2 regions of the Nordella sp. HKS 07 genome follow, and region 1 is predicted to be linked to the other one. Evidence: predicted binding sites of a transcription regulator. Region 1 holds the regulator's gene; the other holds the start of a gene.
What was found. Region 1 encodes LexA, which represses DNA repair genes until DNA is damaged. Its sites were predicted from a motif close to TGTTCNNNNTGTGTTCNG; they were not measured.
Positions count from the first base shown of each region.

Region 2: G5V57_RS15410 (DNA recombination protein RmuC) is a predicted target of LexA. The motif match lies at 1,684-1,701, and genes of this name have one in related genera.

Region 1 is NZ_CP049258.1:5,819,001-5,822,643, reverse strand. It holds gene moaC (cyclic pyranopterin monophosphate synthase MoaC) at 1-389, shown strand, start outside; gene glp (gephyrin-like molybdotransferase Glp) at 394-1,599, shown strand; gene lexA (transcriptional repressor LexA) at 1,714-2,421, shown strand; gene G5V57_RS27385 (polysaccharide deacetylase family protein) at 2,572-3,444, shown strand; gene gatA (Asp-tRNA(Asn)/Glu-tRNA(Gln) amidotransferase subunit GatA) at 3,509-3,643, opposite strand, start outside.
Region 2 is NZ_CP049258.1:3,277,822-3,281,464, forward strand. It holds gene G5V57_RS15410 (DNA recombination protein RmuC) at 495-1,655, opposite strand; gene G5V57_RS15415 (hypothetical protein) at 1,774-2,175, shown strand; gene pip (prolyl aminopeptidase) at 2,504-3,454, opposite strand; gene G5V57_RS15425 (response regulator transcription factor) at 3,548-3,643, shown strand, end outside.

The DNA.
Region 1 (3,643 bases):
CGCGCGGCCGCATCGCCATGAATGCCGAGACATTGGCGATGATCACCGAAGGCCGCACCAAGAAGGGCGATGTGCTGGCGGCGGCGCGCATCGCCGGCATCATGGCGGCCAAGAAGACCCACGAGCTCATCCCGCTCTGCCATCCGCTGCTGATTTCGGGCGTCACGGTCGATTTCACGCCCGACGCCAAGGCTTCGGCCATCGAGGTCGAGGCCACCGTCAAGGTCGAGGGCAAGACCGGGGTCGAGATGGAGGCGCTCACCGCCGTGTCGGTCGCCTGCCTCACCATCTACGACATGTGCAAATCGGCCGACCGCGCCATGCGCATCGGCGATATCCGCCTCATCGAGAAGTCCGGCGGCAAGTCCGGCCATTTCACCGGAGACTGACAAAATGGCGCTCATGCCGGTCGGCGAGGCCAAGGACCGCATCCTGAAAGGCGCCAGGGCGCTGTCGCGCGAGACTGTCCGGTTGCATGAATGCGCCGGCCGGGTGCTCGCCGCCGATATCAAGGCCAGGCGCGACCAGCCCCCCTTCCCGGCTTCCGCTATGGACGGCTATGCGGTGCGCTTTGCCGATGTCACCGCCGTTCCTGCCCGGCTCGCGGTGATCGGCGCCGCCCCGGCCGGTCACGGCTTCGCGGGCACGGTCAAGTCCGGCCAGGCGGTGCGGATTTTCACTGGGGCGCCGGTGCCCAAGGGCGCCGACACGGTGGTCATCCAGGAGAGTACCGAAGCCGCAAATGACCATGTCGACATCACCGTGGCCGCCAAATTCGAGGGCCAGCATATAAGGCGCAAGGGCCTAGACTTTGCCAGGGGCCAGGACGTGCTCCGCAGAGGGACCCTTCTCGGGGCCCGCGAGATCGGACTGGCCGCAGCAATGAACTGGCCCGAGCTTCCGGTCACGAAGCGGCCGAGGGTCGCAATTTTCACGACCGGCGATGAACTGGTTTCCCCCGGCAACATGCCCAGGGCCGACCAGATCGTTTCCTCGAACAGCTTCGCTCTCGTGGCCTTTGTTCGCCGCTATGGCGGCGATGCGATCGACCTGGGCATCGTCCCGGACAATATCAAAGCCATTTCCAGGGCCGTCCGGAAGGCGGCCGGCGCAGATATCCTTCTGACGACCGGTGGCGCCTCGGTCGGGGATCACGACCTTGTACAGGCTGCCCTCAAGGCAGAGGGAATAGAGCTCGATTTCTGGAAAATCGCGCTCCGGCCCGGGAAACCGCTCATGTTCGCCCGCAAGGGCCGGCAACGGATTCTGGGCCTGCCGGGCAATCCCGTCTCAGCGTTCGTCTGCGCGCGGATTTTCCTCAAACCGCTGCTTCTCACCCTGCTCGGTCTTCCGCCGACCGACGACATCGTCAAGGCCCGGCTTGGATGCGATCTGCCGGCCAATGATCTGAGACAGGATTATCTTCGCGCCCGGGTCGCGCGCCGCAGCGATGGCGCTTACGAAGCCACCCCCCTGGCGGTTCAGGACTCGTCGATGCAGCGCGCCCTCACCGAGGCGCAGGGCCTCATCGTCCGGCCGCCTTTCGCCCCGGCCGCGTCCTCAGGCGACCTTATCGACCTGTTGCCGCTCGATTTTTGAACGACCGACCAGTTTCAGCTTGCCGAACCAAACGGGAACGCTTATTCTCGTTTTGTATTTGTTCCGATTCTTGCTGATCGACTTCCCCGGAACGTTCTTTGAACAGGTCACGCCATGCTGACACGCAAACAACTGGAACTTCTCCTTTTCATCAACGAGCGGCTTAAGGAAGACGGCGTGTCCCCCTCTTTCGAGGAGATGAAGGAAGCGCTGAACCTGCAGTCCAAATCCGGCATCCACCGGCTGATCCTCGCGCTCGAGGAGCGCGGCTTTCTCCGCCGCATGCCCAACCGGGCGCGGGCGCTCGAAGTCATGAAACTGCCGGACGCCCACAGCCCCAGCCTCTTGACAGCCAAACGGCCGGGCTTCAGTCCCAATGTCATCGAAGGCAATCTCGGCAAGGTGAAGCCGATCCCGCATGCCGGCAGTGGCGCGCCGCGGGCGGCCATTGTGCCGGTGATGGGCCGGATCGCCGCCGGCGTCCCCATCTCGGCCATCCAGGATCACTCGCACAATATCACCGTGCCTCCCGAAATGCTGGGCTCGGGCGAGCACTTCGCGCTCGAGGTCAAGGGCGACTCGATGATCAATGCCGGCATCTTCGACGGTGACACGGTGCTCATCCGCAAGGGCGACAGCGCCACCAATGGCGACATCGTCGTGGCGCTCGTCGACAATGAGGAAGCGACGCTGAAGCGGATCCGCAAGAAGGGCGATTCGATTGCGCTCGAAGCCGCCAATCCGGCTTACGAGACGCGTATCTTCGGCCCCGATCGCGTGAATGTGCAGGGCCGCCTCGTCGGACTCATCCGCAAATATTGATCTCTGTCCATTCTGGGCGGACGTGACAAGCCGGGCGCAATCCGCCCGGCTCTTTTTTGTCCAACGGCATGGGCATGCGCCGAGACCGCTTGAATCCGATTATTACTTAGAGGAATGTTTATTCCCGGTCACCGAGAAGCGGAGACGTGCATGAAGATGGCCTTCACGCTTGATGACCTGCCCCTCTGGCCTATGTCCTATCCCCCGCCGGGCTATTCTGCCGCCGGAATAGTCGAGGACATCAAGGCGGCGCTCGACCGTCACAAGATCAAAGGCGTATATGCCTTCGCCAACTCATGGTCCCTCATCAAGCACCCGGAATTCAGCGCGATTATGGATGGCTGGGTTGCCGACGGCCATCACGTCGCGAACCATACGCACAGTCACATCGAACTGAACGACGTCTCCGCTGAAACCTATATGGAGGACATCGATTTGGGAGAACGCTGCCTGATGCCATGGCTGGCAACGGCGCCGAAACGCTATTTCCGGCACCCACTATGTTACTGGGGTGACACAGAGGAAAAGCGCGATACGCTGCGCAACTTTCTCGCCGCGCAGAACTACGAGACGGCAGAGGTCACGAGCTGGCTTTACGAGTGGCGCTGGAACCGGGCCTATCTCAACTGCCGCGAGCAGGGCTATCATGAGGGAACGGCTCTTGTCCGGCGGACATTTCTGGAGTTTTCGCTGGCGCAGCTGCGCTATGACAATCTGAGCGCGCGCCGGTGGTTTGGACGGGAAATCACAGGCATCACGCTCGGACACACCTTGCCGTTTTTCGCCGATATCGCCGATGAGCTGTTCGGTCAGTTGATCAACGAGGGCGTGGAGTTTGTGCCGCTCGAGGAGGCAATGGCCGATCCGGCCTATGCAGCTGTGGCGAGCGTGCCGTCCGGCAAGTTCCTGGTCTATCAGCAGAAGCTGGCGGAAGCCGCGGGAAGACCCATCGCGATGATCGAGCCCGATTATCTCGCGCTATTCGAGACGATCACGCATATGGGGGCCGGCCGGAGCGGATAGCGTCGCATCAAACCTCATGCCGGCTGGGGGATCGAATGCCTCTCATCCCCCGCAGCGGATGAGGTCACCACCATTTCGGCGCTTCGAACTTTCCGGCCGCTTCCTCGATGGCATGGCCGACCTGGAACAACGTCTTTTCGTCGAAGGGCTTGCCGATGAGCTGCAGCCCCATGGGAAGTCCCTGCTCCGACAGGCCGCC
Region 2 (3,643 bases), 2.5 Mb from region 1:
CACCGAAACTGCAGTCATCAACCCGAGGCACCCCGCGCGGCTTGCTCGGGTATTTCGGGTATTCGGTGACAGTGCATTCAATACCATGCCGTTCGGCGCAGCCGATCAATTAAGTGCACTGTCACCGAAACACCACTGTCACCGAAACTCACGATCAATTAAGTGCACTGTCACCGAAACTCTCCACTGTCACCGAAACACCACTGTCACCGAAACTCACGATCAATTAAGTGCACTGTCACCGAAACTGAACGAAACTCAGAAACTCAAATTAAGTGCACTGTCACCGAAACTCAGCTCTGTGACGTCAGAACTGCCGGCTGGTCTGATCGAGGAGGCGAAGGCTGCATTCACGATAGGCTTCAACGGGGCGGCTGCATTCAGCGCTGTCAGCATCACGATTTTGGCCGTCCTCGCCGCGCGGGCGTTACGGCATGTCGAAACGCTCACGGGTTCCGCTAAACGACCCGCGGGGGAGTAACCGATGCGGAATGTCAGCTGCCCTGCACCAGCCGGAGCTGGGCATCCTCGCCGGCGATCTTCGCCGGCTCCTCGACATCGAGCTGCTCGATGCGCAGGCCGCGTTTGGTGATCTTGTCGGCGGAGAGGCCGAGCTTCTCGAGGTCCGTGCTCGCCTGGCCGAAATGGCGCTGCAGGTCGAGCACCCGGTCCTTGAGCCGGACGACATCCTCGAGCAGCCGCGCCACCTCGATCTTGATGACGCCCGCCTGCTCGCGCATGCGCGCATCCTTGAAGATCGCCTGCATGGTCTGGATCAGCAGCATCAGGACATTGGGCGACGCGATGATCACCCGCTCGCGATGCGCCTTCTGGAGGACGTCCTCGAAGCGCTCATAGAGATCGGCATAGATCGATTCCGACGGTACGAACATGATCGCCGTCTCATGCGTCTCCCCGGCGATGAGATATTTGCCGGCGATGTCCTTCACATGCAGGATGACGTCACGGCGCAATCTCGTCTCGGCCGAGCGGATGTCGTTCTCGCCGCTGGCGACTTTCAGCGCGTTGAAGGCCTCGAGCGGGAATTTGGCATCGAGCACCAGGCGCAATTCGGAATCGGGCAATTTGATCAGGCAGTCCGGCCGCGAGCCGTTCGACAACGTCGCCTGGAATTCATAGGCCTGGGCATGCAGCCCGTCGCGGATGATCGCTTCCATGCGGGCCTGTCCGTAGGCCCCACGCGCTTGCTTGTTGGCGAGGATGTCCTTCAGCGAGACCATCTCGGAGGAAAGCTGGGTGAGATTGGCCTGCGCCGTGTCGATCACCGCCAGCCGCTCATAGAGATGCTTGAGCGAGAGGTGGGTGCGTTCGGACTGCTCATTGAGGCCGCGCCCCAGCCTGTGGCTCACCTGGTCGAGCCGTTCATCGAGGGTGCGCGCCAGATGCTGCTGGCCGCTCGCCGCCTGGTCGGTGAAGCTCCTGAGCTGGCCCGCCATTTCGGCCAGGCGGAATTCGAGCTCGGAGGCCCGGCGCAGGGTTTCGAGGCTTTCCTCGCGCCGCTGCTTCTGACCGCGCCAGGCCATGACCGCGGTGATGATGAGAAGGAGAAAGGCCAAAGCGGCGCCGGCGAGCAGGATCTGGCCCAGGCTGAAAGCCTGGCTGCCGATCTGGAGGCCGGTCTGATCGAGGGTCATGGCCCCATCCTACGCGATTCGGGCCGCCAAATACAAAACAAGAACGCTTGTCGTCCGGGACAATCTTCATAAAGCCGGCAGGTTTTGCGGTAACATAGGGATGAAAAGGAGAGCCCCCATGCTGCGCCCATTGCTTGTATCGCTGACGATCGCGCTTGCCGCATCGACGGCCGGGGCCGCCGAGATCACCGGCCGTTATGTTCTGGAGAAAGTGGAGCAGGGCTATCTCAGGCTCGATTCCGAGACCGGCGTCATGTCGCTATGCGCCGCCCGCGCCGGTGTCTGGGAATGCCTGGCCGTCAAGGATCAGGGCCTCGACGGGACCGAGGAACTGGCCCGGCTGCGACGCGAGAACGACGCCTTGAAGAAGCGTGTCGCTGAGCTCGAGAAGAGCGGCGCCACCACAAAATTGCCGAGCGACCAGGAGGTCGACCGCATGATGGACATCTTCGGCAAGATGTTCGACCGCTTCCTCGATTTCGCGCGCGAGATGGATGGCAAGGACGGTACCGCGCTGTGACGAAAGTGTTCGTCAACTCGCTGGAGCGCTAAATCAATTCATCGGTTGCTGGACGCCCGTCCAGAAAAAATGAGACCCGTCCGTCCACAACGGGACGGACGGGTCATTGGCACACGCAAGCTCGGGACGGCGACAGGAGCCGCGCGCGCCAACTCGTAAATGCGAAGGATCTCAGATGGGAAGCCCCCCTTCCCTTGGCACATGAATAGCCGATGATCCCCCGCTGGATCAGAGAGCAGGTTGATCTCCGTTCGTGGTCACATCGGGGTGAGACTGTGGCAAACATCGGGCATATTCGCGTCGGGACCAAGGACAATTGGTTGAATATTCAACTATAGGCGTCCGTAACGTTAACGAGCGACGACGCAAGCGCCGGCTCCGTGCCCGTATGTCCGGCCTCGGTGACGAGCTCGAAACGCGCTTTCGGCCAGGCTTTATGCAGCGCCCATGCACTCGCCACGGGCGTCACGACATCGTAGCGGCCCTGGATGATGGCGCCCGGAATGTCCTTCACGCGCCACGCCTCCTTCAACGCTTGCCCATCCTCGCGGAAGAAGCCGCGATTCATGAAGTAGTGGCATTCGATGCGGGCGAAGGCATAGGCAAAGCGGTCGTCGGCAGCCTGCAGGATGCGCTCCTTGTTGGGCAGCAGCGAAAGGCAGGTGCTCTCCCACACGCTCCAGGCGCGGGCGCAGGCGCCGAGCGTCGCCGCGTCGTCCCCGGTGAGCCGATTGTGATAGGCGGCGATCATGTCGTGCCGCTCGGCTTCCGGGATGGGCGCCTGATAGGCCTCAAAGGCATCGGGAAAGAGCCAGCTGGCACCGTCCTGATAGAACCAGCGTAGCTCGGCCTGACGCAAAAGGAAGACGCTGCGCAGGATGAGCTCGCTGACCCGCTCCGGATGGGTCTCGGCATAGACAAGGGCCAGCGTCGATCCCCAGGAGCCGCCCAGCACCTGCCAGCGCTCGATGCCGAGAAATGCGCGCAGGACCTCCATGTCGGCGACGAGATCCCAGGTCGTGTTCTCGCGCAGCTCGCCGAAGGGTGTCGATTTCCCGCAGCCGCGCTGATCGAACAGAATGATGCGATAGGCCTGCGGATTGTGGAAGCGGCGTAGGAAAGGCACGATGCCGCCACCGGGTCCGCCATGCAACACCACGACCGGTTTGCCTGACGGATTTCCGCACTCCTCATAATAGATCTCGTGCAAGGCGGAGACCTTCAGCCTGCCGGTGCGATAGGGCTCTGTTTCGGGATAAAGCAGTCTGTGGGCGTTCATGCGGCAAGCCTTGGCCTTTGGGAGGTGAAGCGATAGATTGCGGAAAACAGAGAAGGCCAGCGCAACTGGCCGGTTAAGGGAGGATGGGGCGGAATGCCAGTTTATAGGGTCATCATCGTCGATGATCATCCATTGTTTCGCGTCGCATTGAAACAGGCCTTGAGCGGGGCTTTCAAGGGCATCAAGCTC